2 regions of the Arthrobacter sp. FW306-2-2C-D06B genome follow, and region 2 is predicted to be linked to the other one. Evidence: riboswitches for the same ligand, from Rfam matches in the RefSeq annotation. Region 2 holds a riboswitch; the other holds the start of a gene.

Region 1 (15,692 bases), 320 kb from region 2:
CGATGCGAGTGCAGGTGTCTTCATGGAGGCCGCACACATCCACGGTGATCCAGCACGTGTCATCGACAGCCAACGCCCGCACGCTCAGGGGGTCGTGGACGCCGGTGCTCGGTTCCGTCCGGGCTGCGAATCCGGCCATGGGCGTCCCTGCAGGCGGCGAGATCTCGACGACGGCGGCGCCCACCTGCAGGGCGGCCTGGCCTGGATGGCTTGCACTCATTCCGGTTCGCCCCATGCTTTTCGACCGCCCTGGATAACCGCGGTAATGGTCCCTGCTTCAGGTCCGCCCGCGGTGATCAGGACAAAATCTGCAGGGGAACCGACTTGAAGGTGGCCGAGCCCCGGCCGGGTACCCGGGATCACCCGGGCAGGAGTGGACGTCACCATTTTGAGGGCATCCGGTAGATCCAGGCCGACATTTCGGATCACGTTCCGGAAACCGTCCGGGAGGGTAGCGGCGGCCCCTGCGAGCAGATCCGTGCCCACATGGGAGAGCCTCCCGCCAGGGGCAAGATCCACCAGGCCGCCCACGGAAGTACGGTGGCGGCCAGGCTCGCTGCCAGCCAGTGCGGTGCTATCCGAGACCAGATAAGCACGTTCGGGGGTCTTGGCCCTGATCATGACTTTCAGCGTATCGCTGGGCAAGTGGTGGCCGTCCGCTATGAGTCCTGCCGTGAGCCGGTCGTCAGCGAGTTGAGTCCACAGGGCATTGGGGTGCCTCGGCAGGGTGGTGGCTATGCCGTTGCCCAGATGGGTGGCCAGGCTTGCTCCCGCGGTGATGGCGGCCGTGATTTGTTCAGGACTCGCGTGCGTGTGTCCGATGGCCACGTGGACGCCGAGTTCGCGGATTTGGGCGATCTGGGCCGGCGCGTCGGGCGTATGCGGGGAGACGGTGACGATGCCGACCATTCCGCTTGCGCGAAGCCAGCGCCGGACCTCCTGGACGTCCAAGCGGCGCACAGAATCGGCGTCGTGCACGCCCCGGGGGCCGTCCTGGTCCGAGATGAAGGGGCCCTCGACGTGGACACAGGGGATGGCTGCCCTGGTGCTTGGATCAATTTCGCTGGCACGCTTGATCTGTTCGAGCGCGCCGGTGATTGCCTCTTCCGATGCTGTCACGATGGTCGGCACCCACGTCGTGACGCCCAGCTTCGCCAGCTCGGCGCTGATGTCGATGATGGTTTGCGGCGTGACGTCAGCGGCGTTGACGTCTAGTCCGCCGTAACCGTTGACCTGGCCATCGATAAATCCCGGCGCGATGACAGGCAGCCCCTGGTCAGGATCGATCTCCCGCACCGACAGGATGGTCGTGTCGTAGGCGATTTCTACGTTGATCCCCCGCTGGGGGTCTTTGCCCACAATCGTCTTGGGGTGTGTCACAGCTTGTGTACCCGTCCTTTGAAACGTGAAATGAATTGCTGGTTGGCTTCGTCCCCGCCGGGAGCATTCCCTGATCTCCACAATGGCGGCTCAATCCCGATTTCGTTCAGTTTGCTGATGGTGGACATCATGAGCCAGTTCAGCGTGAAAGCGTTGGCGAACGTGGACACAGCGGCCGTCTTCTCCACCGCTCCGGAGACCTTCATGACGGCGTCTCCGATCGGAACCTTCGTGTCGATATGGTGGTCCACCACGTCGTGCAGATTCAGCTTTTGCGGATGCCGTGCGGGATGGTCACTGGCTGTTTCCTCTGCGTGCTCCCGCGAGGACACGCCGATGGTCTTGACCGATCGTTCACGCGCCGTCAGGGCCGCGTCGATGAGGGCACTGTTGATGCCGTACGCGTTGACCAGGATCAGGACGTCCCCTGGTCCGAGTCCCGCGTCCTCGATGACGATCCGGCCGTAACCCGGAGTCCGTTCCATGGCCATTGACCGTAGAGCGCCGCTGGAGAGCAGGGTGCCTTCGTCCAAAATGGCCGAAACGTGCATCAGCCCACCTGCCCGGAAGAACACTTCCTGGCTTGCCAGGTTCGAATGGCCGCCTGGGCCGTAGATGTGTACCAATTCGTCCTTGGCCACCTGCGCGGCGAGAATGCCCGCGGCGATGCTGATGTTTTCGGCTTCTTCCAGGCGGATTCGCCCGAGAAGCTCGGTGATTTTTCCGAGGTAGTCCAGCGGGAGCTGCTCACTTGGGTTCATCGCGGATCGGATTCGGCGTCGAGGTAGATGGTGACGTTGGGGTGCGTGCGCAGCGCAGTACCGGGATGGTCTCCGCTGACCGGCTGGCTCAGCGTGTTGTGGACAGCCGTCCTTTTGGCACGGCCGGGCACGGAAGCGATGATTTCGGAGGCATGCAACAACCGCGGGATGGAGACGGTGATGGCGCGCTGCGGAACGTCGTCGAAACTTGCGAAGTGCCCTTCGTCCACCTGTTGCTGGCGGCTTACTTGGTCCAGGTTGATGACGCGGGCGGGCAGCGGGTCAGCGAGGTCGGCGGGCGGATCGTTGAAGGCAAGATGACCGTTGACTCCCAATCCGAGAAGGACGAGGTCAAAGGGATCCTGGCCCATGAGCGTGCCATAGCGCTGCGCTTCCTCTTCGGCAGGGTTCCCCGGGTTGATGCGGTGAAAGGTGGTCGGCGGAAGGTGGCTGAAGAACTTGCTTTGCAGCCAGTTTCCGAATCCTTGGGGTGCTTCCGCCTCGAGCGCGAGGTAGTCGTCCATATGGAAACACGTTATGCGGCTCCAATCGATGCCGGGTTCCTGGACGAGCGCCTGAAGCGTTGCCTCCTGGCTGGGAGCTGCTGCAAGCATCAGCCGGACCTCCCGCCGGTTCCGGAGCGCCCTGCGTAGCGTTTCCGCTGCGTGCGTGCCTGCGTGTTTCCCCAGTGCGGTCCGGTCCGGGTAGGTGGAAACGGCGGGGCTGTAGGTGGTCTGTGCTGTCACGTGTGTGTCCTTCGGCTTTCTAGTTCTGTGGTCAGGAGGAGCGATCGGGCTATATGGAAGGGGTCTTTGACCGGCAATGCCACCACTTTGTCGAGGGGTTTCCCCCCGCGGTCGCGTATTTGCAGCCACTCCTGGCCCGAGGGATCCGGAAAGGTGTCGAGGGTGTAGGACCAGATTCGCTCATGCCAGTCCAGGAGGTCGGGACGCCCGAACCGTTCGGCGAGCAGCCTGGTTGCGTAGAGTGCCTCAACCTGGACCCACCACAGCTTGGTGTCCCATGTTTGGGTCACGAGGGTTTCGTAGGGGTCGTTGCCGAAGAGCCTGCCCCATGGTTCTGCTCCGGTGCTGTCGACGTATCGGAAAACACCGCCGTGCTGCTCGTCCCAGCCCACCTCCAGGGCCTGGACCGCAAGGTCCGGGAGCCAGTCCGGAATCCGAGGTGCGAGGTCTGGCATGATCTCGATCGCCTCCATGACCATCCAGAGCATTTCCAGCAGGTGGCCGGGGGTTCGGTGACGGGCCAGGAGCGTGTCCAGGTCGTCGCTGCTGTCCGGTCGGTACTCCCACCAGGAGTCGGCTTTCCACATGCCTTCAGAGGTTCCGTCGCCGAGTAGTTGGGAAAGCGCGGCGCCAGCTGTTTCGGCGCTTTCAGCAGAGCCGCTGGCCAAATGAAGCTGGGCGCCCACGTTCAGCAGCAGCATCAGCCCGGCCGCGTCCTTGAATCCGGCCCGGACGGGGTACGGCTCGGATGGAGCGCTCCGTGCCTCGATCCTTTCTTCGGCGTGGGCGAGAAGCGCATGGGCTGATTGCAGCCACTCTTCACGTTCCCGGCTAGCGGCTTGGGGAAGCCGGGCCGCGCCGGCCAGGCCAAGGGCCGCAAAGAGGTCAGCCAGGACGCTGACCGCGATCTCCCCTTGCGGCCCGGACGGCAGCGCCTGCCCCTCAGCCGATGTGCGGTATGCGGTCACACTGCCGTCCAGGATGGCGTGGGCTTGGATGAACCTGGCCGTTTCAATCGACAGAGTGGCCCAAAACCGGGGATCCTCCCCAATGATTCCGGCCTCGCTGTCCAGCGCAATCCTTGAGCAGAGCCACGCCCAGCGGCCCTGCGACCACGTATATTTTTCGTTCGAAAGCAATCGCCCTGAGTTGGAAAAGCACGTGAAAACACCGCCGTTCTTCCTGTCGACTCCGTTCTCGAGCCACCAAGGGAGGACGCCCTTGAGTAGCTGATCCCGTATTTCGGATCCGGTGGCGCTCATGCGACAGCGCTTTCAACTGGAAGCGCTGCAGCTGGCTCAAGGTCGCGGTCAAGGGACTCGACAAGGGCGTCGGAAGCTTCGTTGCGCCAAGGGCGCAGCCAGCCGAAGACGCAATAGACGATCGCGGAGGCAAGCACCGGGGCGGCCACGTTGATTGTCTGGGCACTGGCCGTGCCCAGGCTCGCGATGGGAGCTGCGAAGGCATACTTTGCGAGTGCGAAAACGATCAAACCGGTGGCCCAGGAGAACAACGCTGCCGACGGGCCGCAGCGCCGGAATGGGCGCAGCATCCCCAGCAGCATGGGAACGGCGATCGGCCCCACCAAGGCCCCGAACCAAAGGATTATCAGGCCCAGGACGCCGCCGAATGAATCCGCGCTCAGGGCAATGACCATCGACAATCCGATGAACAGGAACGTGGAAATCCGGCCACCCAATAGTTCAGCACGCGAAGTCAGGGGCTGCCGGGAACCGCGCAATGCAGGGATGATGTCGCGGATGACGACGGCGGAAATCGCGTTGGCGTCCGAAGAGGTCATGGCCATGGTGTGTGAGAACATTCCGGCGACGACCAAGCCAACCAGGCCGGCCGGCAGCAGTTGCTGGGTCAGGAGTGCATAAGCCTGATCAGGGTGCGTCAGATTGGGCAAGATGAGCGGCGCGGCCCACATGGGGAAGAAGAGCACCAGCGGCCACACGAGATAGAGCGCGCCCGAAAGCAGGACCGATTTGCGGGCCGCTGAGCCGGACGGGGCGGCAATGAAGCGCTGAGCCAGATTCCAGGTTCCTCCGTTGTAGGAAATAGTGCTGATCAGGCAGTAGGCGAGGAAGAATCCGATGGTGTAGTCGCCGGCGAACGGCTGCGAGTGGGAGGCCGGCAGCCGCGACCAGATTCCCGCGATCGAGGAAACGCCCCCAAGCTTGGCCACGGCGAAGATGAGCATTGCAATGCCTGCCACGGACTGGATGATGAATTGGCCCATGTCGGTCAAGGCGTCCGCCCACAAGCCGCCAATGGTCGAATAAATGAGCGTGACCCCGCCGACGATCAGGATGCCGACTGCAATCGGAACCCCGGCGAACACGTTCAGGAGGATCGCACTAGCCGCCCACTTGGCCGCGACATCGAAGACTTTCAATGCGGCACCGGACCAAGCCAGTACTTGCTGGGCGGGCAGGTTGTAGCGCGTGGCCAGGTATTCGAGCGGGGAGATGATTCCCAAACGCTGCCTCAGGCGCGGCCAGCGCGGGGCGAAAAAGACAGCGCCTACGAGGCAAGCGATGGTGATCGTGAGCGCCCACCACACATACAGTGCGAAACCGGTGGTGTAGGCGATGGCGGCGTAGGCCACGAAGACAGCAGCCGAATAGCCGGACATGTGGTGGGAAATTCCCGCCAGCCACCACGGCATCTTCCCACCGGCGGTGAAGAAGTCGGCAGCGTTTTTCACTCGACTCTTGGCCCACCAGCCAATCCCTATCATGACCACGAAGTAGGCCCCTAAAACGAGCCAGTCGGCGAAATACATACATCCTCCTTGATGCTACGAAAGCTTGGAAATGGGATCTGCAGTGGCGTCCACTTTTCTCTGCAAACGTTTGCAAAACAAGAGTCTTTTTTAAAAGCCTTCTTCTGGGGACCCGAAAGACGGCAGACAGGCTGTGGCAGTGACAGAGGATTACTCCGCGGTCACTGCCACAGCCCGTCTGGGTGGCTCAGCCAGCCCACTCAGCCAGCCAGCGCGTACACCGTAGTCCCGCCAATGGTCTGTGCCGGGAAGTTCGCAGCCACCCACTGGGCGATCTGGGCAGGGGCTTCCGATCCACTGTTCGCCTGCATAGTCCCGCCGGCGATGAAGTAGTGGATCCTGCCCTGCGCCACGAGCCCCTGGAACTGTTCAAGCGTGGGGGACGGGTCGGTGCCGTTGAATCCACCTACCGCCATGACGGGCAGCTCGGTTGCCAGCTGGTAGCCGGCAGCGTTGTTGGAACCCACGACGGCGGCCGCCCACGTGTAGTTCGAGGCGCCGGTTTTCAGTGCGGCAACCATTTCCGACGACGGCGTGGTGGCACCGAGCAGGCCGCCCATGCCGCCGCCTTGCCGGTTCCCGCCAAAGCCGCCGCCCTGGGCGCCCGGCTGCTGGAGGGCTTGCGGGGGAGTGTTCTGGGCTCCGTTCCGGCCGGTTTGCCCGAAGCCGCCCCGGCCGCCGAAGCCGAAGCCGCCGAACGTAGTCGTCGGACCCGCGCTGGGGATTGCGCCGCTGTGCGGCACGGCTGCAGTCGAGATGGAGTACGCCAGGGGCCCGGCGAGGGAGGCTGCGAGGGCGAGTACCGCCGTCGTGCGCTGAAGGATGCGGGAAGTGAAGCGTCCCGAGAGCATCAGCCCGGCCGCGGCTGCCAAGGCGCCAAACAGCACCGCCCAGCGCAGCCACGGACCATACGCGGTGGTGCTGCCCAGGAGGTCGAAGGCGAGGAATCCCGCTGCGGCCACTGCTACGGCGAGCATGACCGCGGCGACGAGCTGCGCGCGGTGCTGCCACAAAAGCGCGCCGCCCAAGCCCGCAAGCCCGGCGATTCCCGGGGCCAGGGCTACTGCGTAGTAGGGATGGATGATGCCCGCCATGAAGCTGAACACCAGCCCGGTGACAAGGACCCACGAGCCCCACACGATCACCGAGGCCCGGACGGAATCCGTGCGCGGGGCGCGGCGGCCCAGCCACAGCAACCCGGCCCCGAGAACCAGCACCGACGGCAACAACCACGCGATCTGGCCGCCGAACTCGCCGTTGAACATCCGGAACAGGCCGGGAACTCCCCAGCCGTTGCCGCCCCCGACGCTGCCGGTCTCCTGGCCGCTGAGCCTGCCCAGGCCGTTGTAACCTAGCGTCAGCTCCAAGATGGAGTTGTTCTGGGAGCCGCCGATGTACGGTCGCATGTTCGCCGGAACGAGTTCGACGACGGCGAGCCACCAGCCCGCCGAGACCACCATGGCCGCCCCCGCCGCAAGCAGTCGAAGCAGGCGGCGCCCCACTCCACCCGGCGCGGCAAGCACGTACGCCACCGCGAATCCAGGAACCACGAGCAGGACCTGGAGTTGCTTGGTGAGGAAGCCGAAGCCCAGGAGCGCCCCGGCCAGCAGGAGCCAGCGCAGCTTGTTGTCCTGGATGGACCGCAACGTGGCGTAGCCGGCGGCCGTCATGAGCAGCACCAGCAGGGCGTCCGGGTTGTTGAACCGGAACATGAGGGTGGCTACCGGGGTGATGGCCATGGCGACGGCGGCCAGCAACCCTGCCCGGTGCGCGAGCCGGGGGTCTCCGGTGGCGGGGGCTGCGGCCCGCCGGACCGCAAGATACAGCAGCCATGCCGTGGCAACGCCCATGAGTGCCTCGGGAACCAGGATGCTCCAGGAGTTCAGCCCGAAGATCCGTACCGAGAGGCCCATGATCCAGAGCGACGCCGGCGGCTTGTCCACCGTGATGGAGTTGGCGGCGTCGGAGGATCCGAAGAACCACGCGGCCCAATTCTGCGAGCCGGCCTGGGCCGCGGCTGAATAGAACGGGTTGGCCCAGCCGGAAGCGCCGAGGTTCCAGAGATACAGGACCGCAGTTGCAAGGAGGACAATGCCGAGCTCCACGCGGTGACGCAGGTCGTGCGGGCCATGGTTGGGGCGGGGCTGTCGGGATTGGCGCGGCTTTCGGGTCAGGCCAGGCCGGGCGCGGCCGCCCCCTCCCCGGGGAGCGGCCGTTTCCGAAGGATCCACCAACCGCGACGGCGGAGACGACTGCCCTGCCTTTGAATCCGTGTCTGTGGAATAGGAAGTGGTCATCGGAATCTACTTTGTTAGCTTGTAGACGGTGGAGCTGCCTACCGTCTGGGCTTGGAAGTTGGCCTGTACCCAGGAGGCTACCTCGGAATTGCCGCCCTGGCCTCCGAATCCACCGCCGCCACCCATGCCTCCTCCTGCGATGTAGTATCCGATCTGTCCCTTGGCCACCATGTCCTGGAACTGTGCCAGGGTGGGGTATGGATCGCCGCCGTTCCAGCCACCGAGCGCGATCACGTTGGTGTTCGTCGCGAGCTCGAGGCTCGCGGCTTGGGTGGCACCGGAGACGATCGCCGACCACTTCGTCGTGGTGGATGTCAGCAGGGCGGTCAGTCCGGCGTCGGCCGTTCCCTCGGAACCGGGCCCTCCCGCCTGACCCGCGCCACCAGCTGCGCCGAACCCACCGGCGCGGTTTCCGAAGCCGCCCATGGCGGAACCGCTGGGTCCCGACGTCGGGATGGAACCGGAGTGCGCGGTTGCCGCCGTCGCGAGCGTCCACGCCGCGGTTCCGAGGCCGCCGGCCAGAAGGGAAACGACGACGACGGCCGCAGCTGCCGCATTCCGGAACCGGCCGGCCGGCCTGAGCGAGTCGAGGCGAAGCAGGATTGCCGCGGCCGCCACCACACCCAGGACGACGATCACGATGCGCAACCACGGAAGCCACGAGGCGTCGCGGCCCAGGAGAACCGCGGACCAGGCCGAACTACCGAGGATGACCCCTGCCAGGACGATCCTGGCCGGCCAATACCCGCGGCCACGCCACAGCTCAACGCTGCCAATGCCCACCAACGCTGCGATTGCCGGTGCGAGCGCTACCGCGTAATAGGGGTGGACGATGCCGCTCATGAAGCTGAAGACACCCGCTGTGACCAGAAGCCAGCCACCCCAGAGGATGAGCGCGGCACGCGTGCGGGAGGCTCGCGCTTCCCGGCGGGTGAACCACAGGCCGGCTGCCAGCAGAATCAGCGCCGCAGGAAGAAGCCAGGAGACTTCGGCGCCGAAGCTCGTGCCAAACATGCGGGCGATCCCGGCGGCTCCACCGAAACCGGTGTTGCCACCGCCGCCACCGAACGCACCCAAACCGCCAGCGGGCGCTCCAGCGCCGCCTCCGCCGGGCGTCCCTTCACCCGAACCGGTGATGCGGGACAAGCCGTTGTAGCCGAAGGTCAGCTCAAGGAAGCTGTTGGTTTGCGAACCTGCCATGTAGGGCCGCGCCGAAGCCGGGGTCAGCTGGAAGAGAGCCACATAACTGCTTGCCACTACAGCGATACCTGCCAACGCTCCGAACAGGTGCAACAGCCTACGCCGCAAGGAGGTGGGTGCGGCCCAGAGGTACGCGAGTCCCAGGCCCGGAACAATCAGGAAACCCTGCAGCATTTTGCTCAGGAACGCGAGGCCCACCACGGCGCCGGCTGCGGCGAGCCACTTCCAGCCTGCCCGTTCGATGGAACGGGTAGTGAAGTATGCCGCGAGTACCAGGCACAGGGTCAGCATGGCGTCGGGGTTGTTGAAGCGGAACATGAGCGCGGCCACCGGGGTCAGTGCCAAGGCGCCACCGGCCAACAATCCAGCTCCTGGTCCGGACACCCGCTTGACCGTCAGATAGAGGAAACCGACCGCGGCCACGCCCATCAGAGCCTCGGGAACAAGCATGCTCAGGGGCGAGAAGCCGAAGATCCGGCCCACCAAGGCAGGGATCCACAAGGAAGCCGGCGGCTTGTCCACGGTGATGGCGTTGCCGGCGTCGAGCGAACCGAAAAGAAACGCCGTCCAGTCCTTGGTGCCGGCCTGGATGGCCGCGGCGTAGAAGGAGTTTCCGTAGCCGGTGGCCGCGAGGTTCCAGAGATACAGGAAGGCGGTGGCTACGAGGAGCCCGGCGGCGGATGGCCGCACCCAACGGGGCTGCCGGCCAAAGGCGTATCGCGTCCAATGGGGCGTGGCATCGGAGGTTGATGGGCCTGTCGAGCGACGGCCCTGGGGCGACTGGGTAGTTCCGACGGCGGCGGGCGAGTCGGGTCCGGCCGGTCCTGTGCTTGCGGGAGTAATCGTGGAGGTCATGATGCTGCCGTTTCTGTGCGCGATGTGGCTTGTGTGGTGGGTGCAGTCGCCTGCGCGGCAGGCTGTCGGAAGACCCAAAGCCGGAACAGGAGGAAGCGGACCGCGGTGGCGGCGAGGTTCGCCGCAACTACCGTGACGAGCTCGCCCCAGCGGTCCGGCGTCGTCGTACTGTGCACCAAGGCGAGTGCCCCGGAGGTAAGCGCGAGGCCGATCCCGAAGACGATCAAACCCTCGAAGTGGTGCCGTACGGGATTGCCGCCCTGGATGCCGAAGGTGAAGCGCCGGTTGGCACCGGTGTTGGCGATGGCCGTGACGAGCAGCGCCAGGAAGTTGGCCAGCTGCGGGTCCATGAAGCCGCGGCAAAAAAGGAAGATGAGCACATAGGCGAGGGTGGACGCAGCGCCGATTGCGGCGAACCGGACGAGTTGCCCGAAAAGGCTGCTGCGCGGGTTCTGCTCGGCGGTGCGGGACGACGCCGGGAGCGGCCCGCGCGCAAGTGCTGCGCGCAGTTCCGGAATGGGGATGCGGCCCGAGACGAGATCCCGGGTGAGCCGGACCATGCCGCGGACGTCGGCCAAGGCGGTGCGCACCACGTCGACGCTTGAATCGGGATCGTCGATCCAGTCAACGGGAACCTCGTGGACCCGGAGGCCGCAGCGTTCGGCGAGGACCAGGAGCTCAGTGTCGAAGAACCACGAGTTGTCCAAGGTGTGCGGCAGGATCTGCTGTGCGACATCCGCCCGGATCGCTTTGAAGCCGCACTGGGCATCGCTGAAGCGGGCGCCCATGAACGAGTGCAGCATCAGGTTGTAGCTGCGCGAAATGAACTCGCGCTTGGGGCCGCGGACAACCCGTGAGTTGCGCGTCAGCCGTGTGCCAATGGCGAGGTCCGAATGACCGGAGATCAGCGGCGCCAAAAGGGGCGCCAGCGCCGCGAGATCGGTGGAAAGATCCACGTCCATGTAAGCCAGAACCGGCGACGGTGACGCGAGCCACACCTTGCGCAGGGCGTTGCCGCGTCCCTTCTCCTCAAGATGGACAACCGCGAGCTCAGGCAGTTCCCTGGCCACGCGCTCCGCGATCTTCAAGGTGCTGTCAGTGCTCGCGTTGTCCGCCACGGTGATGCGGAAGCCATGCGGGAAGGATTCGCGCAAATGGCCGTGAAGCCTGCGCAGGCACTCTTCGAGGTCGCGTTCCTCGTTGAAGACGGGGATGGTGACATCGAGGACCGGGATGGCAGTGTGGGTGTCCACGGGGGCACGCCGCACCGTGCTGCGTTGGATGGGGATGCCCGGCGGCACCACCGCGGTGTCCTTCAGGGTTCCGGAGGTGGATTCGATGAGCGTCATGTATCCAGAGTGCCGTTGCAGAATATGAAGGCTTTAGGCGGAACCTGTGACGTGGCTGTGGATGCATGACCGGCGTGGCGAACCACCTGCCTCGTCAAAAAACGCAGAGGTCCGCCCCCTGAAGGGACGGACCTCAACGTATCTTGTGCGTGGCTGTTGGCTTAGTACCAGTTGTGGGCCAAGTGGAAGGACCAAGCCGCCGACGGCGATCCGTAGCGTTCCTTGATGTAGTTCAGGCCCCAGCGGATCTGCGTCTGGTAGTTGGTCTGCCAGTCGGCGCCTTCGGAGGCCATCTTTTCGGCCGGCAGCGACTGCCCGATCCCATAAGCCCCACTGGAAGCGTTGGTGGCAGTGGTGCGCCAATCCGATTCCTTGTTCCACAAGGTGATCAGGGCTGACATCTCGCCCTGTCCCCAACCGTAGGAGGGAAGGATGCTTGCGGCATAGGCCTGGGCGCCGGAGGGATCATCAACGGCGACGGGTGCGGCCGGGGCCGCCGGAGCAGGAGGTGCAACGGGGGCGGGGGGTGCCACGGGTGCGGCCGGTGCGGCGGCCTGGGGCGCGACGGCGGCCGGAGCGGGGGCGAGTGCCTGGCTCGGTGTCGCCGCGGCGCTCGGCTTGGGGCTTGCGCTCGCGCTCGCCGACGGCGGGGCTGAGTGATCCGTCGTGCGGGATTCGGACGTGCGGCTCATGTCCTGGGCATTAATGGCTTGTCCGGCGGCCTGGGTGGCGGCACCTGCGCCAAGGAACACGGCAACGACGCTGGCAACAACCGCCATGCGCTGGCCGGTGCCGAGGTTCGAGGCGGCTCGCCTCAGCGTGGAACGTGACTTGATATTCCGGGCAGGTTCGCCGCGGTGGCGCGCAACAGGGCGCGACTGATTCCTGGAATCAGACATGGTGTTTGCCTCTCGACGCCTGCGGAGTTAGCTGTCGGATTCGGATGAGGTCATCCGGCCGTAGCCACAGGGAATCGTGGCGGTACGGCTTCACCCCTAGGGCTGGCTCAACATGAGCGCTTGCCCGGAGACCTGGGTCCCCCGTCTCTGCCTGGACTGTTGGGCACCGGGGAGGGGCAGAGCTCGGCGCCTACCCGGCGGTGGCCGGAATTATCCAGCGCACCCATTCGACGGTACAGGAGGATCTTACTTAAGTCACGTTTAGGTAACGGAGGTCACGACGCCGGTGCGTCGACTTGCGCTCCCGCGCACCTGCGTCGTGACTCCAGGGCCGCCTTTCAGGCCGTGGCGGTCCGGAGCGCCGGAAGCCGCACCGCGAACTCCGTTCGGCCGGGCCGCGACGCCACTTCGACCGTGCCGCCGTGCGCCTGGACAATGGATTCCACGATCGACAGGCCGAGCCCGGACGTGCCCTCGGAACCGGAGCGGGCGGCGTCGGCACGGGCAAAGCGGGAGAAGATCCTGCCCTGGAATTCAGGCGCGATGCCTGGCCCGTTGTCGGTCACGGTGACCACGGCGCTGCCGTCGGCGGAACGCATGACGCCCGTGACCACGGTGGTTCCCGCCTCCGTGTGCTTGCGGGCGTTGGAGAGCAGATTCGCCAAAACCTGATGGAGTTGAGTGGCGTCGCCGCGGACCGTCAGGGGCTCGTCCGGGAGCTTGAGCTGCCAGATGTGCTCTGGGGCCATGACTTTCTCGTCGCTGACGGTCTCGATCACCAACTGTGTGAGGTCCACCTCGGTGAACTCGGGGGCCTTCCCTTCGTCCAGCCGGGCCAGCAGAAGGAGGTCCTCCACCAGGGTGGTCATTCGTTCTGACTGGCTCTGCACCCGGCCCAGCGACTTGCGCCCGTCCTCGGTGAACGTCTCGGTCATGCGCAAGAGCTCGGTATAGCCGCGGATCGCGGTCAGCGGCGTGCGCAGTTCGTGGGAAGCGTCGGCCACGAACTGGCGCACCTTTGTTTCGCTTTGCTGGCGCGCCTCGAGGGCGCTGGACACGTTGTCCAACATCAAGTTCAAAGCATGGCCGACGCTTCCCACTTCCGTGCTCGGGTGGGCCGCCGACGCCGGTACGCGCACAGCGAGTGCCACCTCACCGGCGTCGAGCGGAAGTTTCGACACCTTCGTGGCGACGTCGGAGAGTTGCTCCAGGGGGCGCATGGTGCGGCGGATGAGCACGGTTCCGGCCAGTCCGATCAGGATCAGCCCGCCCAAGGACACGAGCACCATGGTCCAGACGAGCGAGGCCTCGGTGTCCTCTTTCGAGGCGAGTGGCAGCCCTGTGATGACAACATCGCCGTAAGGGGTTTCGGTGGCCACGAGCCGGTAGCCGCCATTGGACAGGGTGCGATCAACCGGGCGGCCATCGGAGGGGAGCGCCGACAGGATTCGAGCATCGCTGGGCGACAACGGCGCACGGGTCGCATCGGAGGACAAGAATCCTGCGTCGCTGCTCACCTGACCGGCAAGAATGCGGGCATTCAGTGTGCCGATGCTCTGGCCCCGGGGATCCAAGGGATCCGGACGACCGCCGGGGTTGCCTTGCGGCGGGCGGCCGTGGGAGGCCTGCGCCAGTTGTTGGTCCAGCTGCTTCGTGAGGAACACATCCATGGAGGCATAGCTGACCACACCGACGGCACCGCAGATGGCCACGAGGAGAGCCATGGAGAGAAGGATCAAGCGCGTGCGCAAGTGCCAGGTTGAAGGATTGAACCAGCTGTGGTCGGTCTGGCGGGGGATACCCGAGAGTGCGGACATTCGGACCCCGGCTATTCGGCAGGCTTGATGACGTAGCCTGCTCCGCGCACCGTGTGGATCATGGGCGGGTGGTTGGCCTCGATCTTCTTGCGCAGGTATGAGATGTAGAGCTCCACGATGTTGGCTTGCCCGCCAAAATCGTAGTCCCACACGCGGTCCAGGATCTGGGCCTTGCTGACCACGCGCTTGGGATTCTCCATGAGGTAGCGGAGGAGCTCGAACTGGGTCGCCGTGAGCGGAATGTCTTCGCCGCCGCGGGTAACTTCCCGGGTGTCCACGTTCAGGGTCAAGTCGCCCACAACCAGTTCGGCCGTGTCCATCGCAGCCACTCCCGAGCGCTGGACCAGCCGGTGCAGGCGCAGCAGGACTTCCTCCATGCTGAAGGGCTTGGTGACATAGTCATCGCCACCGGCGGCCAAGCCGACGATGCGGTCCTGCACGTCATCCTTGGCGGTGAGGAAGAGCGCAGGCACTTCAGGCGCAAAGGCGCGGATCCGGCCGAGCAGCTCAACGCCGTCGAACCCTGGAAGCATCACATCCAGCACCAGGACATCCGGACGGAAGTCCTTGGCGAGCTTTACCGCGGCGGGACCGTCGCCTGCCACCGCCACCGACCAACCCGCCATGCGCAGGCCCATGCTCATGAGCTCGGCGAGGCTGGGTTCGTCGTCCACCACGAGGGCACGGATGGGAGAACCGTCCGGGTGGCTGAGCTGCGGAAGGTTGTTGGTCATGGAGTGCGAGGATGCCATGGGACAACTCTCCAATCTGCCGGTTTGCCAGTGCTTTGCCGTTGCTGTGAGCACCCTGTGAGTCCCAGCCTAGCCACCTGTCCGGAGGTTGTGCCGGTTCGGGCGGAATCCGACACACGCAGACACCGCCGCAGGTCACAGGCAAGGCTGCAGTTCGACACAGCCAACGCACAGCAAAGCGGCTGACGCTGTTGGGGACAAGAACAATCACCACCAAACAGTCTCGATTTCGTTGGAGAGAACACCATGGATCAGCAAAACAACCCCTCCGTACCTGGTTCCGAGCCGGAGAATGGGCACCCGCGGCCGGTGATCCGCCCCCTTGACGATTCTGCGCAGCCTGGTGCTGGGCAGCCTGCCGCTGGGTGGGGTGCTCCGCAGCCGCCGATGAACCAGCAGCCTGGCCAGCCTGCGGCTGGGTGGGGTGCTCCGCAGCCGCCAGTGAACCAGCAGCCTGCCGCTGGGTGGGGTGCTCCGCAGCAATACGACTCCGGACAGCCCCGAGCTTCGTTCTTCAAGAATTGGAGCCTGAAGAAGGGGCTCATTGTTGGAGGCGTCGCGGTCGTGGTCGCTGCGGCGGCAGGAGCCGGTGCATATGCCGCCGGAAACGGGACTGCGGCGGCTGATACCACCAACGCGCAGGGACCGGGTGCCGGGCAGAACGGCCAAGGCGGATTCGGCGGCCCAGGCGGGACGAACGCAGGCCCCGGAGGCCTCGGGGTGGGCATGGGCGGCCTCAACGCTGCGGTCCATTCGGAATATGTGGTCCTCCAGAACGGCAGCTACGTCACCATGGCGGGCCAGCTGGGAACGGTCACCGACATCTCGGCGAGCTCCATGACTGT
Region 2 (15,692 bases):
GAGGCGGGAGGACTTGCCGCCCGCCAATATCACCGCATCAAAGTGCACCCGCCCAGATTACCCGGGAAGCGCGCTCAATTCCGGTTCAGGCCGCCGATTCGGGCAGGAGAAAGGGATCCCATGCGGGCGCAGGTTTCTCAAGCTCCTTGATCTGCCAGATAGTCCCGGTGGGCGCCGCCGGAGTGAACCTCAGTTTCCAGCCCATCTCGGCTGGGGTGTGGTCACTCTTGGCGTTGTTGCAGCGCAAGCACGCTGCCACCAGGTTTTCCCAGGAATCCGCGCCGCCCCTGGATTTGGGGTGGACGTGGTCAATGGTGTGCGCTGCTTTCCCGCAGTAGGCGCAACGGTGACCGTCGCGGCGCAAGACGCCGCGGCGTGTAACCGCCGTGATGGTGTTGTACCTCGGCCGGATGTAGCGATTGAGCAGAATCACGGAGGGACGTCCGAGAATCTCCTGTGGCCCGACGACAGGCTCGTCGCCTTCGGCCACTACGCTCGCTTTTCCGGTGAGCACAAGGACCAGCGCCCGGCGGAAGGTTACTACCGCCAGCGGTTCATATCCAGCATTAAGAACGAGTGTGCGCATGCACGTACCTCTTCACGGCCGCACCCGTCAGGGGCGCGAGGGCCGGCTGCCCTCTGCATGTACGGGCTGTGGATCGACAACCTAAGAGTAAACACCCGGAGGCCAGATCAGCGAATCCTTGCAGGAGTTCCAGCGCGGTGTCGGTCAAAGTTCATGTGCCGGACACATAAGCGCATGCTGGTTAAAACAGAACATCCCCGCTGGCGGACCAGCAGGGATGTTCCAGTGAAGCTATGTAGCCGGAGCTATTTAGCCACCAACGCGGATGAAGACCGGGCCGGAGCCAACGTTCACGCTGTAAAGGGCGGTGGTGCCGCCGTTCCAGCCGCCGTGGACTGCCATGCCGTTGCCGACATAAACGGCGATGTGGGCCATGCCCATGCCACCGTTCTGGTAGTAGACCAGGTCGCCCGGCTGCGCTTCAGCAGCGCTGACCGTGCGGCCAAGGGAGAGGTAGTCTGCCGGCCAGCCGTGGAAGTTGATCCCCACGGCGGCCAGGGAGTTCGAAGCCAGGGCGGTGCAGTCCTGGGCAACGCCAAGCTGTGCGTAAGCTGCGGCAGCAATTGCTGCGCCCTTGCCGCTGGCAACTTTCGTGGCGGGTGAAACAGCTGCGGTGACGGAGAGCGTCGAGGAGCCGGTAGCGGTACCCGTCGCAGCCTTCGTGGCCGGAGCAGCTTCCTGCGTGGCAACCGGAGCTGCGACAACCGGAGCAGCTTCGGTGGAGACCGCCGGGCGCTCGTACTTGATGGCCACGGAGGAGTCGGCCGAAATGCTGGCTTGGGCGATCGACTGGACTTCCAGTGCGGAGGTCGAAGTGGACTCGCGGGGGACGTTGATTTCTGCAGCGTTTGCTGCGATACCGCTAGTAAGCACCAGACCGGAAGCAGCTGCGATAACCGCTGCCTGACGGCCTACGCCGCCGGCGTTGCTGCCGACAGTCTTAGCGATAACGGCAAGCGAGTTGGTCTTGGTGACCGCGGCACGGTGGCGCGCAACAGTAGAGCGTGAAGACACGTTAAGAGGCCTCTCCCTATGCCCGCGAGGTAAGCTGTCGGATTCGGATGGGAGTCATCCGGCCACACTTCTCCCTCTCGGAAGTTGTGCGACTTAACCCCAAGGCCATCGGTGAAGATGACCAAAAGTTGGGTCCCCCGCCTCTGCCAGACGATGTTTTGCGAACGGAACCTCGAGCAGTGGCAGAGCTAGGCAATCCACTCGAGTGCATCAACTCTCTAAAAGTTGATGCGTCTTAGACGGTACATGAGTTTTGGCTGAATGTCACATTCAGGTCACGGAGCGTGACAAGCATGCGAGAGGCTTCCATCGGATTGGCTACAGCCAGCCCAAGGGGTCAACGACGTCGCCGTTGACCATGACTTCAAAATGGAGGTGGCAGCCCGTGGAGGCGCCGGTGGTGCCGCTCAGTGCGATGACATCGCCCCGGCTGACCGTCTGGCCCACCTGGACGTTGAAGGACGACAAATGGTTGTACGTGGTTTCCAGGCCGTTGCCGTGGTCCACCACAACGCGGTTTCCGCCGCCGTACGGATGCCAGCCGGCGAAAGTGACCTTGCCGGCCGCGGCAGCATGGACCTGGGTGCCGCACTGGGCCACGAAGTCCTGGCCTCGGTGGAACTCCCCCAAACCGCCCGTGATGGGATTCACGCGGTAGCCGAAAGGCGAGGCCGTTGCCAGGGTGTCCAGAGGCGCCCCCAGGGTGCCCTTGGAGGAAGACGTCTTGATAGTGCCGACGGACTGCGCACTCAGGAGCTGCTTGAGCTTGCCGTCCGGATCTGCCGTGGTGGAAACCGCAGCACGGCTGAAGTCGATCGTGGCGCTTGCCGCGGCGGGAATCTCAGGCTGGGTGCCCACTGCCAAGGCGGTCTGGTTCGACTCGGGCGTGGCCGTCATGGCGCCGGCGCCCGGCATGGCGACCGTCAGGATGAGGCCAGTAGCGGCAAGGGCCACTCCGGCCTTCTGCCCTGCTCCGCTCGCGGCGGCAAACTCGGCCATCTGCCGCAAAGGACCCTTGCGGCGGCGTAGTTCGCGATGGGGATCGCGGGGCCGCTCGTGCTCGACGGCGCTTATGCTCCGCAGCTCAGCAGTAGGACCGGACGCGCGCCTGCGGCCCCTGGTGTTCTGCGTGGTCAAGGTTTTCCTCTCTGGCAAGCCTGCGAAGTTAGCTGTCGGATTCGGGCCAGAGAGATCGTGGACCCGGTCCGCGCGAAGGGCGCGAAGCGCAAGCTCCCCGGTGGGGCCTTGCGCTGTTCGCACTTCAGCTGCGGACTTCACCCCAAGGCCGTCTTTCGACAGCCGATGGTGGTTCCTCCGCTTCTGCCAGTGAATGGACTAATCCACCTGATCCGCTGGCAGAACTCGGCTTCGGATCAGGTAACGCTTTGGTATCGGCGCCAATATTTAACTATAGGGGATTAAGCCCCCGCAGTAATAATTTCGTTATCTTTGCCGGCTGCCTCGCCTGGCCGGCTAGGAGATCGTGACAAACACGTGCGACGCAACCTCAGGCGGCAGCTCCAGCGCGCCGTCGATATCGGGCACCCGAACGGAGATGTACTCCCCCACGCGCTCCAGGGAGACCCTGGCGCCGGGGCGGATTCCGCCCTCGTCCAGCTGCACCAGAAGTTCGGGCTCCACCTGGATCGGTTCAGCCAGTCGACTGACGGTGACCCTGTTTTCAGGTGAGTATTCGTTCATCGCGTCAAGAAGATTGACCACGCCATCCGTAAAGGCGTGGGACGCGACTCCCCCCAGCGCTTCGAGTCCGGGAATGGGGTTGCCGTAAGGCGATTCCGTGGGGTGGTCCAGCAGTTCATAGAGCCGCCGTTCCACGCGCTCACTCATGACATGCTCCCAGCGGCATGCTTCATCGTGGACGTAGGCCCAGTCCAGTCCAATCACATCTGCCAGGAGCCGTTCGGCGAGCCGGTGCTTGCGCATGACCTCGGTGGCGCGTTTCCGGCCCGTTTCAGTCAGCTCAAGGTGCCTGTCGTTGGACACAATCACCAGACCGTCGCGCTCCATGCGTCCGATCGTCTGGGAAACGGTGGGGCCGGAGTGCCGCAAGCGCTCGGCGATGCGTGCGCGAAGAGCCACGATGTTCTCTTCTTCAAGCTCCAAAATGGTCCGAAGATACATCTCAGTGGTATCGATCAGATCCGTCATCCAGCTCAGCTCCTCGAGCGCAGTATCTTGCGTATTTTCGCCAGCTCCAAGCTTAGCTTATTTGGAATTACTCCGGATAATTCCGGCGCTTCTCCAGCGCCAGCCGAACAAGTGCTTTCCACGTGGCGGACTATGACAGCTTCGGTTCTGCCCCCGCCTGCGGCGTCAGGCAGAATTGGGGAGTCGAAGGGGCAGCTTGCCACCTGCCACGACCCATCTAGGCCGCTACTTCACCATTGGAGCATCCCGTGAGCGACAACAGCATCACTATCCCCGCCGATTTGCTGCCCAAGGACGGCCGCTTCGGCGCCGGGCCCTCCAAGGTCCGCCCGGAGCAGATCGAGGCCCTCTCCGCCGCCTCGACGACGATCCTCGGCACCTCCCACCGCCAGGCACCCGTCAAGAACCTGGTGGGCTCCGTCCGCGAGGGACTGAGCCAGTTCTTCCGTGCACCCGAGGGCTACGAGGTGATCCTCGGCGTCGGAGGCTCCACCGCGTTCTGGGACGTCGCCAGCTTCGGCCTGGTCGATAAGAAGGCCCAGCACCTCTCCTTCGGTGAGTTCGGTTCCAAGTTCGCTTCGGCAACCAACAAGGCACCTTTCCTTGAAGCATCGTCCATCATCAAGTCCGAGCCTGGTACCCGGCCGGTGTCCCAGGCCGAAGCAGGCGTGGACGTCTACGCATGGCCGCAGAACGAAACGTCGACGGGCGTGGCCGCGCCGGTCAAGCGGGTTCAAGGCAGCGACGACGGTGCGCTGGTCCTGGTGGATGCGACGTCCGCAGCCGGCGGCCTGGATGTCGATGTTGCCGAAGCTGACGTCTACTACTTCGCCCCGCAAAAGAACTTTGCGTCCGACGGCGGCCTGTGGCTCGGCCTCTTCTCCCCCGCCGCACTGGAGCGCGCCGCCCGCATCAAGGCAAGCGGACGCTGGATCCCCGATTTCCTCGATCTGCAGACGGCTATCGACAACTCGAAGCTCAACCAGACCTACAACACGCCGTCCCTGTCCACCTTGGTGACGTTGGACGCCCAGGTCCAGTGGCTGAACAAGAATGGCGGCCTGGACTTCGCTTCCGGACGCACCGCGGACTCCGCAGGCCGGATCTACGACTGGGCAGAGGCCTCCGAGTACGCCACCCCGTTCGTCGCGAACGCCGAGGACCGCTCCAATGTCATTGCCACGATCGATTTCGACGACTCGATCGATGCCGCAGCCATCGCCAAGGTGCTGCGCGCCAACGGGATCGTGGACACGGAGCCGTACCGCAAGCTGGGCCGCAACCAACTGCGCATCGCCACCTTCGTTGCCATCGAGCCGGACGACGTCACTGCATTGCTCGCCAGCATCGACTTCGTGGTGGGCGAACTGAAGAAGTAAGGAACTGCCGCGTTCGCGCGGTCAGGACGGGTCGGCGTCGTCCGGGAGGGGATCCCGGGCGGCGCTGGCCTCTTTAACCGCATTGTCCCTTTTAAAGGCATGGGCTGGACCGGCGCCTTGGGACTCAATGCGGAAAAACCGCATCCCGCGGGCGCTGCTATCGAAACGGAGCCGCAGCTGGCGGGCCCGGATGATCCACACGATGCCGACGACGGCGGTGCTGGCGCCCGCGACGGCGGCGACTCCCACCGCCCATCGGGGTCCGGCCACGTTGGACACCCAGCCGACGAACGGTGCGCCGATGGGCGTCCCACCCATGAAGATGGCCATGTAGAGTGCCATGACCCTGCCGCGCATGACAGGTTCCGTGGTGGACTGCACGTAGCCGTTGGCGCTCGTGATCATGGTCAGGGCAAACAGTCCGCAAGGAATCAGCGCCAAGGCGAACATGGTGTAGTTCGGCGCCAGGGCAGCCAGTCCGCTCGCAAGGCCGAATCCGCCCGCCGCCGCGAAGATGAGTCGCATCCGTGGCCTCCCGCGCCGGGCGGAAAGCAATGCTCCTGCGACGGAGCCGATCGCCATGACCGAGTTGAGCAGCCCGAATGCCCCCGCGTCCATGCCGAACTCCGTGCCGACCATGGCCGCGATGAAGAGGACGAAGTTCAGTCCGAACGTGCCCATGATGAAAATCGCGACGAGGACAACCACGATGTCCGGGCGGTTGCGGACATAGCGAAGCCCCTCACGGATGCGGCCCTTGCCAGCGGCGGCCCGGGGTTGGACGCGTAAGGAGGCGAGGGGGATGGCCCGGATCGCGCCAAGCATTGCGAGGAAGGTCAGGGTATTGATCATGAATACCCAGCCCGGCCCCACCGCGACCGTCAGCGCGCCGGCCACGGCGGGACCGATCATGCGGGCAACGTTGAAGGATGCGCTGTTTAACGCCACGGCGTTGGAAAGATAGTCGTCCTTGACCAGCTCGGACACGAACGTCTGGCGAACAGGGGCGTCGAGTGCCGAGACGACGCCAAGCAAGAGCGCGAACACGTAGACATGCCACAACTGCGCTGCACCGCTCAGGACCAGGAGTCCCAAGCCAGTGCTCAGCACCGCCATGGCCGATTGGGTCATGACCAGGAGCCTGCGCCGGCTGTAGCGGTCGGCAAGCAGTCCGGCCCACGGGGCCAGGAAAAGCTGCGGACCCAGTTGCAGGGCCAAGGTCACGCCCATCGCACCGGCATCATGGTCGCTCAGATGGGCGAAGACCAGCCAGTCCTGGGCCGTCCGCTGCATCCACGTGCCGACATTGGAAATGAGGGCACCAATGAACCAAATGCGGTAGTTAAGGACACCCAGCGATTTGAAAGTGGACATCAGTTTCCACCTTCACGAAATTCGCTGGCCGGGTCCGCCAAGGGCTAGTCGGCCTCGATGTCGTCGGCGTCGTCGTTCTCTTGTCCGTCACCGGAGGCGGCGACGTCCTCACCGGAGGGGTCGCCGTCGTCATCCGAGTCAACGGGGAAGCCGGCTTCCTCCGCGAACTCTTCGGCGGCGATAGCCTCGTCCTCCGGACGGACGCGCTTTGCCCAAGGCACCCATTCAGGAGCGAGGATGGAGTCCTCCGACGGCAGCAGGCCAAGTTCGCTGACCGTGACCACCTTGGAGCGCGAGTTGCGGGTCACGACGGCGTACCACTGCCACCCGCCGTAGCCGGCAAGCCGCGATTCGAACAAGTGCGTGACCACGCGTTCGCCCTCGGAGCGCGCGGCAATGTGCGGTCCGATTTCGGCCGGCTTGGCAATGGTCTCCACCGCGTTGCGGGCGACGTCGACGGCGGCCGCCAGGAAAGCGTCCGGCTTGCCGACGCGCCACACAGGAAGGCCGGTGCGGGGTTTCGCCGTTGATGTCATGGCAGGTTTAGGCTTCCAGCTCGTCGGCAACCTTGCGCAGGGCTGCGGCGATGGCCTTGCCCTTGGCGCCTTCAGGGTACTTGCCGGCGGACAACGTGCCAGAGAGGTTGTCCAGGACAGAGACGAGGTCCTGGACTACCGGAGCGAGCTCGCGGGCGTTCATGCGCTTGGCTTTGGCGATGGATGGCAACTTGTCCAGCACGCGCAGGCCCAGCGCCTGGGCGCCGCGGCGACCGTCGGCGACGCCGAACTCAACCCGGGTGCCCGCCTTGAGATCCGCGACGCCTTCAGGCAGTGCGGATTTGGGCAGAAATACTTCCTGGCCGTCCTCTGCTGCGAGGAATCCGAAGCCTTTTTCCTTGTCATACCACTTGACCTTGCCGGTGGGCACGTAATCAACCTTCTTCGTTCTTACTTGCGAGACACGGCCGGCGCGCCACCGCATCCGCAGGAAACTGCGGGAATAGGGGTAACTGCCTGGACCGTGTTGGTCTGTTGCTTCAAGGTTATCCTGCCCGGCCGCGGATTCGCGCTTTGAGGCCCCCACAGGCAGGTCCTGCCGCCTTTTGTCCGCCACCGGACTTCACGCCGGCCCGCAACAGGGGATGCGGCCCGGGACTGTTAGCGTTGCTTCCATGATTCCCCACGACTTCCGCCGCCTGCTCACCATCGTTGCCGCAGTCGTCGCAGTCCTTTCCCTGGCGGCCGTAGCCGCCGTCATGGCCGTCGCTTTCGCCAACGGAGTGGCACCGGTCTGGGTCACGTCCACGGCTCTCTACGGGCTGCCGCTCGCCTTCATTTTGATGGCAGCGTTGGTAGTTGACTCTGTGTGGGCACGGCGTCGTCAATGAGCAGCCGGAAAGCCCGACGGCGGACCCGGCTGGCTGTAACGTTGAATTGATGTCCCTTATTCGCGCGCTCAGCAAGGAACTGGAAGCGCGCAGCGATGATTCGCTGCGGGCCCTGTTTGCCGCGCGGCCGGACCTCATCTCCCCCGTGGTCCCGGACTTCGCTGCGCTCGCGGCGCGGGCAAGTGCCCGGGTCAGCGTGCAGCGCGCCCTGGAACGGCTCAACAAACCGGAGATGCAAGTACTAGAGACGCTCCACTTGTGCACCAACACCGACACTGGCCACAGCGTCTCGGCGGTGGGACTGAAGAAGTGCATCAACGGCGCCACCCTCGCCGCGCTCGAGCCGATCTTGAACAAGCTCCAGGAACTGGCCCTCATCCACCGGGCCGATCCGCCGGCCACGGTGCACAATCCGGGCCGGCAGCGTTTCTACTTGCCGGTGGGCAGCCTCAAGGACGTCATCGGCATCTACCCGGCGGGTCTGGGCCGCAGCTACACCGAGTTGGTCCGGCTGCAACCGGCTTTCGCCCAGCGCGTGGTGCATCTCGTTGCCGAACTCCATCAGAGCGGTGCCAATATACTGGCCGCGACGACGCCCATGGACGCGGCGCTCGCGCTGCAACGTTGGACATCGACGCCGGAGAACCTTCAGCACATCCTGTCCGAGGCACCTGTACGGACACGTCCCCTTTTGAACAAGTTCGGCAACTGGGCCATGGGCGCTGTTCCCCAGGCCCAGCGCAAGGCTTCCGTGCTCCATGAAGGCCGCGACGTCGGTCCCGTGGACTGGCTCTTGGCCCGCGGTTTGCTTGTCCCCTTGGACGCCGGCCACGTTGAGCTCCCACACAGCGTCGGCCTGTCCCTGCGCGGTGGCGCGATCGTGGACCACTTCACGTTGAAGCCTCCCGTACCGGAGCTGGGCCAGACGAGTGCTGCCCTGCGCCGGAATGCCGCCATGGGTGCCATCGCCGAAGTACTCCGTTTGGTGGGTGAACTCCTGTACGCGGTCCGCGAGCAGCCGGTGGTTACCCTGCGCAGCGGAGGGGTGGGCGTGCGTGAACTCAAACGCCTGGCCGACAGCCTCCGCCTGGGGTTGTCCGAGACTGCTCTGATCCTCGAGCTCAGCGCCTTGTCCGGGTTGCTGCGGCTCGATGTGGACAGTTCCACCTGGGTGCAACCGCCATCCGTGGAGTGGCTCACGCTCCCTCGGCAGGAACAGTGGCTCTGGCTGGTCAACGCCTGGCTCGCGAGCGAGCGCGCTCCTTCCCTCGTGGGACAAACCCTCCCCGGGCCTGCCACCACGGCACCCCGATCCGGCTCTCCGGCAAGTTCCATCAACGCCCTGTCCGCCGAGGCTCAACGCCCCGACGCCCCGCTGGTCCGCAAACGGATCCTGGAGATCCTCGAAGAGCTCACCCTCGAAGTAGAAGCACCGGACGGCAAGGCTCCTGTGCTCAACGCCGAAGCCGTCATGGAACGCGCGGAATGGGCCCAGCCCCGGATGTCTCGACGGTTCAGCTCCCTTGTCCGGGGCATCCTGCACGAAGCCGAACTCCTGGGGCTCATGGGCTCCGGCGCCCTGACCCAGCTTGGTTCGGCGATCGCCACCGAACAGCCCGAGCTGGCCCTCAGTATCCTCGGCGAACACCTGCCCGCGGCCGTCAACCATGTCCTGCTCCAAGCCGACCTGACCGCCGTCGCACCGGGGTACCTGGCACCTGAACTGAGCGAAAAACTGCTTTTGATTGCCGATGCTGAAGGCCAAGGCCCGGCCACGATCTTCCGCTTCTCCGCAGATTCGATCCGCCGCGCGCTGGACTCCGGCCAGGACGCGGAAACCATCCTCGCGTTCCTGCGCACCCACTCCGCCACCGATGTTCCCCAACCGCTCCGCTACTTGATCAAGGACATCGCCTCCAGGCACGGCCGGCTGCGGGTCGCCAGCAGCCCCAGTTTCATCCAAAGCGACGACGAGGCCGCCATCGCCGAGCTCGTCCGGGAGCCGGGGGCCGCAAGCCTGGGGCTTGTCCGGATCGCCCCCACAGTACTGACCTCCAGCGCGAGCCCCCGCGAAACCGCGAGGGTGCTGCGCGAGCTGGGACTCTCGCCCGCCGTGCAGGAGGCCGAGACCGCCGTCGTGCGCTATAAGAGGACGACGGCGGTGGCCGGGGGCGTCCGCCCCGTTTACACCGCGCCCCGGATTGCACCGCCGGACGACGACGTCGACGCCCAGCTCGCGGTGCTGAGGCACCATCGCGCCGTCCATGGCGAATCGACCGGCGAGGCGGCAACGCAACTGGGACTCGAAACCCTGCAGAGGGCCATCCGGTTGAAGCAAGCGGTCATCATGAACGTGGTGGACGGCTTGGGGAATTCCAATACCGAAACTGTTGTTCCGGTATCGGTGTCGGGAGGACGCGTCAGGGTGTTCGACGCCGCCAGGGACACCGAGAGAGTCTTGTCCATCCATCGCATCATCGATGTGGAGCCCGCGGGCGATCCGCACAAGTGAGGAAGCAATAGTGAGCGACGGTCCACTGATCGTACAGAGCGACAAAACCATCCTGCTGGAAGTCGACCACGAGCTCGCTACCGAGGCACGGCATGCGATTGCGGCGTTCGCCGAGCTGGAGCGCGCCCCTGAACACGTCCATAGCTACCGGCTCACCCCACTGGGCCTGTGGAATGCGCGCGCCGCAGGCCTGGACGCCGAAAAAGTCCTCGACACGCTCTTGCGCTACTCCCGCTTCCCGGTGCCGCACTCGTTGCTGATCGACATCGAAGAGACGATGTCCCGCTACGGCCGGTTGCGCCTGGAAAAGGATCCGCAGCACGGATTGGTCATGCGCACCACCGACTACCCCGTACTCGAGGAAGTCATCCGGGCCAAGAAAATCGCCCCCTTGCTGGGGCCAAGGATCGACGGCGAAACCGTGGTGGTGCACTCCTCCCAGCGGGGACAGCTCAAGCAATTGCTGCTCAAGCTCGGATGGCCGGCCGAGGACCTCGCCGGCTACGTTGACGGCACTCCGCATCTGATCGCCCTGAACGAGGACGGCTGGCACCTGCGGCCATACCAGAAGCTCGCCACGGAGAACTTCTGGGCGGGCGGCAGCGGCGTCGTGGTGCTGCCCTGTGGCGCGGGCAAGACCTTGGTGGGGGCTGCAGCCATGGCTACCAGCTCCACCACCACGCTGATCCTGGTGACCAACACGGTCGCCGCCCGGCAATGGAAGGACGAACTCCTCAAACGCACATCGCTGACGGAGGAGGAGATCGGCGAGTATTCGGGTGCGGTCAAGGAAGTCCGGCCCGTCACGATCGCCACCTACCAGGTCCTGACCACGAAACGCGGGGGGCTTTACCCACACCTGGAGCTCGTGGACGGGCACGACTGGGGACTCATCATCTACGATGAGGTCCATCTCCTGCCGGCTCCGATCTTCCGGATGACGGCGGACCTGCAGGCGCGGCGTCGCCTGGGACTCACTGCGACACTTGTGCGTGAGGATGGTCGTGAGGGTGAGGTCTTCAGTTTGATCGGCCCCAAGCGCTACGACGCACCGTGGAAAGATATCGAAGCCCAGGGCTACATTGCGCCGGCGGACTGCGTGGAGGTCCGGGTGGACCTGCCCCGGGACGAGCGCGTGGCCTACGCGATGGCTGAGGATGCGGACAAGTACCGGCTCTGCGCGACGTCGGAGACCAAGACCCACTTGGTGGAGCAGCTCGTGGCCCTGCACCAGGGCGAGCAGCTGCTGGTGATCGGCCAGTACATCGACCAGTTGGATGAGATCGGCGAGCGTTTGGACGCTCCGGTGATCAAGGGCGATACCACGGTGAAGGTGCGGCAGAAGCTGTTCGATGCCTTCCGCGCCGGTGACATCAAGACCCTCGTGGTGTCCAAAGTGGCCAACTTCTCGATCGACCTGCCCGAGGCATCCGTGGCGATCCAGGTATCGGGATCTTTCGGTTCCCGCCAGGAAGAAGCACAACGCTTGGGGCGTTTGCTTCGCCCCAAGCAGGACGGCCGTGCGGCACGCTTCTATTCCTTGGTGGCCAGGGACACCCTCGACCAGGATTTTGCAGCCAAACGGCAGCGCTTCCTCGCCGAACAGGGGTACGCCTACCGGATCATGGACGCCAAGGACGTACCCGCCGGGTAGGTGCTGGTCAATTTAAGGGCTAGGCAACCAGCTGTTGCGTGCGCTCCTGGTGCTCCGCCGCTTCCAGCACGACGACGTCGACGACAGCCCAGGAGTCCTCGTCTTTGAGCTGCGCATCGGCAAAGCGTTCGGCGACGGAGCGGTCGCTAAACTCCTCGTGCTCGATGCGTTCAGAGAGCGTGTCCAGGTAGCTGACATGGAATTCGACGTTTTGAACTTCAACGCGTGATTCTTGTGTGTTTTCCATGGCTCCAGTGTGAAACGGGGCTCCGACAATTTAGGACTGTGCCCGCGGCGTGTTGGCTTTTGGGCTGCTTGCTAGGCCCTGCGCAGCACTGTTAGGCCCTGCGCAGCACTTCCGCGGCGGTGCTCCGGACCGCCTCAGTCACGGCGTCCAGGATACGCGACGGTGTCCGCCACCGTTGCCAGTACAAAGGCACGTCCAAGGGCTGCGCGGGCGCGAGTTCCACCAAGTCTCCATCGGCTATCTCCCGGCCGCATTGAGGTTCAGGCAGCAGTCCCCACCCGAGCCCCAAGCGGATGGCCTCGGCAAACTCCTGGCTGGACGGAACATAGTGGCGCGGGCCTGCCACCTCCATCCCACGCCCAGCACCACCCAGGAGTTCCAGGAAACGGTGCTGGTACTCATCCTTGCGGTCGAAGTCCACGGCCGGAGCCGCGCGCAGCGAGGCGACATCGACGCCGTCGGGAGCCCACCGCGCCCTGAATTCCGGAGTGGTGACGGCACGGTACCGCATGCTCCCCAGCGGCTCCACCCGGCAGCCCTGCACCGGCTCGGGAGTCGCGGTCACGGCGGCCATCACCGTCCCGGCGCGCAGCATGGACGTTGAATACTGCTCGTCGTCCCGGTGAAGATCGAAGACGGCGTTCAGCTCCGCCGGGATCCTGGTAAGGGCCTTGAGGAACCAGACGGACAAGGAATCCGCGTTGACCACGATCGGAACCGAGACCATCGGCGATTCGCCCGGCAGGCCCAGTTCCAGTTCGGCGTCGGCCTCCAACTGGGCGAGCTGTCGCGCCAGCCTGAGCACAACATGTCCCGACTCCGTGGCCTGGACCGGATTGCTGCGCTGCAGCAATACCCTGCCGGATGCTTGTTCAAGCGCCTTGAGGCGTTGGGAGACCGCCGACGGCGTGATATTCAGTGATCGGGCAGCGGCGTCGAGCGTACCTTCCGCGAGCACGGCGGCGAAGGTGTGCAGCTGTTCGGACGAGAATCTGGCCATAAGATGATCTTACGATGCCTAAGAATATTTAGCTGGACTAATGTCAGCGACAAAACCTAGCCTCGAAGTATGAACTCCCCCGATTTCTTCCACGCTGCCGGCTTGGGCCTCGGCACAGGCCTGGCCCTCATTGTTGCCATTGGCGCCCAAAATGCCTTCGTCCTCCGGCAGGGAATCCGCGGCGAACATATCGGAGCAATCGTTGCAGTGTGCGCCGTCTCGGACGCCGTGCTCATCGCGGCCGGGGTACTCGGCACAGGCGCCCTACTCACCGCGGCGCCTGCCGCCGTCGTCGTTCTCCGCTATGTCGGGGCGGCATTCCTGGTGACGTACGGCGTGATGGCGGCACGGCGGATCCTCAAACCGCAAGCACTCGTGTCTGCGGAGCCCGGGCCTTCGGGTTCCGGTCGAAGCGGACTGGCGGCAGCGCTGGCAACTGTCATGGCACTGACGTGGCTCAACCCCCATGTCTACCTGGACACTGTCTTGCTCCTGGGATCCGTGGCGAACGCGCAAGGGCCCGGGCTGCAGTGGTGGTTCGGCGCCGGAGCCATGCTGGGCAGCATTCTCTGGTTCTGTTCACTCGGGTTCGGGGCGAAATTGTTGCGCGGCTTCTTTGCGCGGCCGGCGTCCTGGCGGATCCTCGACGGAGGGATTGCCGTCACCATGGTGGGACTCGGCGCCGGGCTCGCTCTCGGGAGTTAACCCGGGCCCACAACCACGACACCCCGATAATTCTCACAACAAGCATCCAGTCAACTCCCAGAAACTGGGAGCATCATGAATGGTATGAAAAAGAACGGCCCCGAAGCCAAGCTCCTCGTCGTCGACGACGAACCCAACATCCGTGAGCTGCTCTCCACCTCGCTGCGTTTTGCTGGCTTCGAGGTCGTTGCGGCGTCGAACGGCCGCGAAGCGCTCGCTGCCGCCGATCTTCACGCCCCGGACCTCGCTGTCCTGGATGTCATGCTCCCTGATATGGATGGGTTCACTGTCACCCGCCGGCTCCGTGCCGCCGGAAAGCACTTCCCTGTCCTGTTCCTGACGGCCAAGGACGACACGGAAGACAAGGTCACGGGCCTGACCGTGGGCGGCGACGACTACGTCACCAAGCCCTTCAGCCTTGATGAAGTGGTGGCCCGGATCCGCGCGGTGCTTCGCCGCACGCAGCCGATGGAAGACGACGACGCCGTCATCCGCGTCGATGACCTTGAGCTCGACGACGACGCGCACGAGGTCCGCCGCGGCGGCACCATCATCGAGCTGTCGCCCACCGAGTTCAAGCTGCTCCGCTACCTCATGCTGAACCCCAACCGGGTGCTTTCCAAGGCGCAGATCCTGGACCACGTCTGGGAATACGACTTCAACGGCGACGCCTCGATCGTGGAGTCCTACATCTCCTATCTCAGGCGCAAAGTGGACATTGACCCGGATGCCACTGCCTTGATCCAGACCAAACGCGGCGTCGGTTACGTACTGCGGACGGCCGAGAAGCGCTGACCTTGTTCAACCGTTGGAAATCGGCCTCCCTCAGGTCGCAGCTGGTCGCCATCATCATGGGGCTGCTGCTCCTTGCCTTGGCCGCCACGGGCGCCGGGACGCTGACGCTTGTCAAGAGCTACCTCCAAGGGCAAGTGGATGACAAGCTCAAGGCTGCCGTCCAGATCGCCCAGCAACAGCAATCTTTCGCCAACCTGTCCGAGGCGGGCCCTGCCGTGCCCACGGACTATTCCCTGACGCTCTACGTCCAGGGCCAGCCGCCGTATCCGTTCGGCGGCAGCAAGACGGATCGGCCGAGCATCGCCACCATCAGCCCGGTTGAAGCCAAGAACCGCAATTACGCGCCCTTCCAGGTGAACGGCACGGCCGGCGGCGATTGGCGTGTGGTGGCGGTCAACGTCGTGGACAACCGGACAGGGCAAAACGCTGTAGTAATCGTCGGGCTGCCCCTGTCCCCCGTGGACAAAGTCATGGAACACGCCACGCTCGTAGTGGTCGGCGTCGGACTCTTGACCCTGGTGCTCGCGTTCTTCATTGCGACGTGGACTGTCGCACGTTCCTTCCGTCCCCTCTCCCGCGTTGAAAAGACGGCAGCTGCCATCGCGGCCGGTGATCTCTCACGCCGCGTGGAGGTCGAAAACCCGGTCACCGAAGTCGGTCGCTTGGGGGCTTCCCTCAACGCGATGCTCGCCCACATCGAGTCGTCCTTCGCGGCCCGGGCGGCTTCCGAGGCGAGAATGCGGCGATTCGCCGCCGACGCCTCGCACGAACTGCGGACCCCCTTGGTCACCATTCGCGGTTTCTCCGAGCTCTACCGCCACGGCGCCCTTGCCTCGCCGGAAGACGTGGGCACCGCCATGGGCAGGATAG

The links. Region 2 has a riboswitch for cyclic di-AMP ahead of LFT47_RS04495 (NlpC/P60 family protein). Riboswitches for the same ligand answer to the same signal wherever they lie in the genome.
Region 1: another riboswitch for cyclic di-AMP. It lies ahead of LFT47_RS02980 (hypothetical protein); the one in region 2 lies ahead of LFT47_RS04495 (NlpC/P60 family protein).

What each region holds. Positions count from the first base shown of each region.
Region 1 covers NZ_CP084560.1:576,523-592,214, forward strand. The annotation lists gene LFT47_RS02935 (neutral/alkaline non-lysosomal ceramidase N-terminal domain-containing protein) at 1-220, opposite strand, end outside; gene LFT47_RS02940 (N-acetylglucosamine-6-phosphate deacetylase) at 217-1,380, opposite strand; gene LFT47_RS02945 (sugar isomerase domain-containing protein) at 1,377-2,141, opposite strand; gene LFT47_RS02950 (6-phosphogluconolactonase) at 2,138-2,887, opposite strand; gene LFT47_RS02955 (AGE family epimerase/isomerase) at 2,884-4,149, opposite strand; gene LFT47_RS02960 (sodium:solute symporter family protein) at 4,146-5,678, opposite strand; gene LFT47_RS02965 (ArnT family glycosyltransferase) at 5,879-7,975, opposite strand; gene LFT47_RS02970 (ArnT family glycosyltransferase) at 7,982-10,030, opposite strand; gene LFT47_RS02975 (glycosyltransferase) at 10,027-11,379, opposite strand; gene LFT47_RS02980 (hypothetical protein) at 11,541-12,278, opposite strand; cyclic di-AMP (ydaO/yuaA leader) riboswitch at 12,281-12,454, opposite strand; gene LFT47_RS02985 (sensor histidine kinase) at 12,617-14,095, opposite strand; gene LFT47_RS02990 (response regulator transcription factor) at 14,107-14,847, opposite strand; gene LFT47_RS02995 (hypothetical protein) at 15,094-15,692, shown strand, end outside.
Region 2 covers NZ_CP084560.1:900,636-916,327, reverse strand. The annotation lists gene mobA (molybdenum cofactor guanylyltransferase) at 1-48, opposite strand, end outside; gene LFT47_RS04500 (HNH endonuclease) at 86-586, opposite strand; gene LFT47_RS04495 (NlpC/P60 family protein) at 836-1,600, opposite strand; cyclic di-AMP (ydaO/yuaA leader) riboswitch at 1,606-1,773, opposite strand; gene LFT47_RS04490 (M23 family metallopeptidase) at 1,919-2,737, opposite strand; cyclic di-AMP (ydaO/yuaA leader) riboswitch at 2,740-2,947, opposite strand; gene LFT47_RS04485 (metal-dependent transcriptional regulator) at 3,074-3,769, opposite strand; gene serC (phosphoserine transaminase) at 4,018-5,148, shown strand; gene LFT47_RS04475 (MFS transporter) at 5,170-6,522, opposite strand; gene LFT47_RS04470 (DUF3027 domain-containing protein) at 6,567-7,058, opposite strand; gene LFT47_RS04465 (cold-shock protein) at 7,066-7,449, opposite strand; gene LFT47_RS04460 (hypothetical protein) at 7,694-7,909, shown strand; gene LFT47_RS04455 (helicase-associated domain-containing protein) at 7,959-10,421, shown strand; gene LFT47_RS04450 (DNA repair helicase XPB) at 10,432-12,075, shown strand; gene LFT47_RS04445 (hypothetical protein) at 12,095-12,322, opposite strand; gene LFT47_RS04440 (LysR family transcriptional regulator ArgP) at 12,414-13,322, opposite strand; gene LFT47_RS04435 (LysE/ArgO family amino acid transporter) at 13,392-14,027, shown strand; gene LFT47_RS04430 (response regulator transcription factor) at 14,112-14,822, shown strand; gene LFT47_RS04425 (sensor histidine kinase) at 14,825-15,692, shown strand, end outside.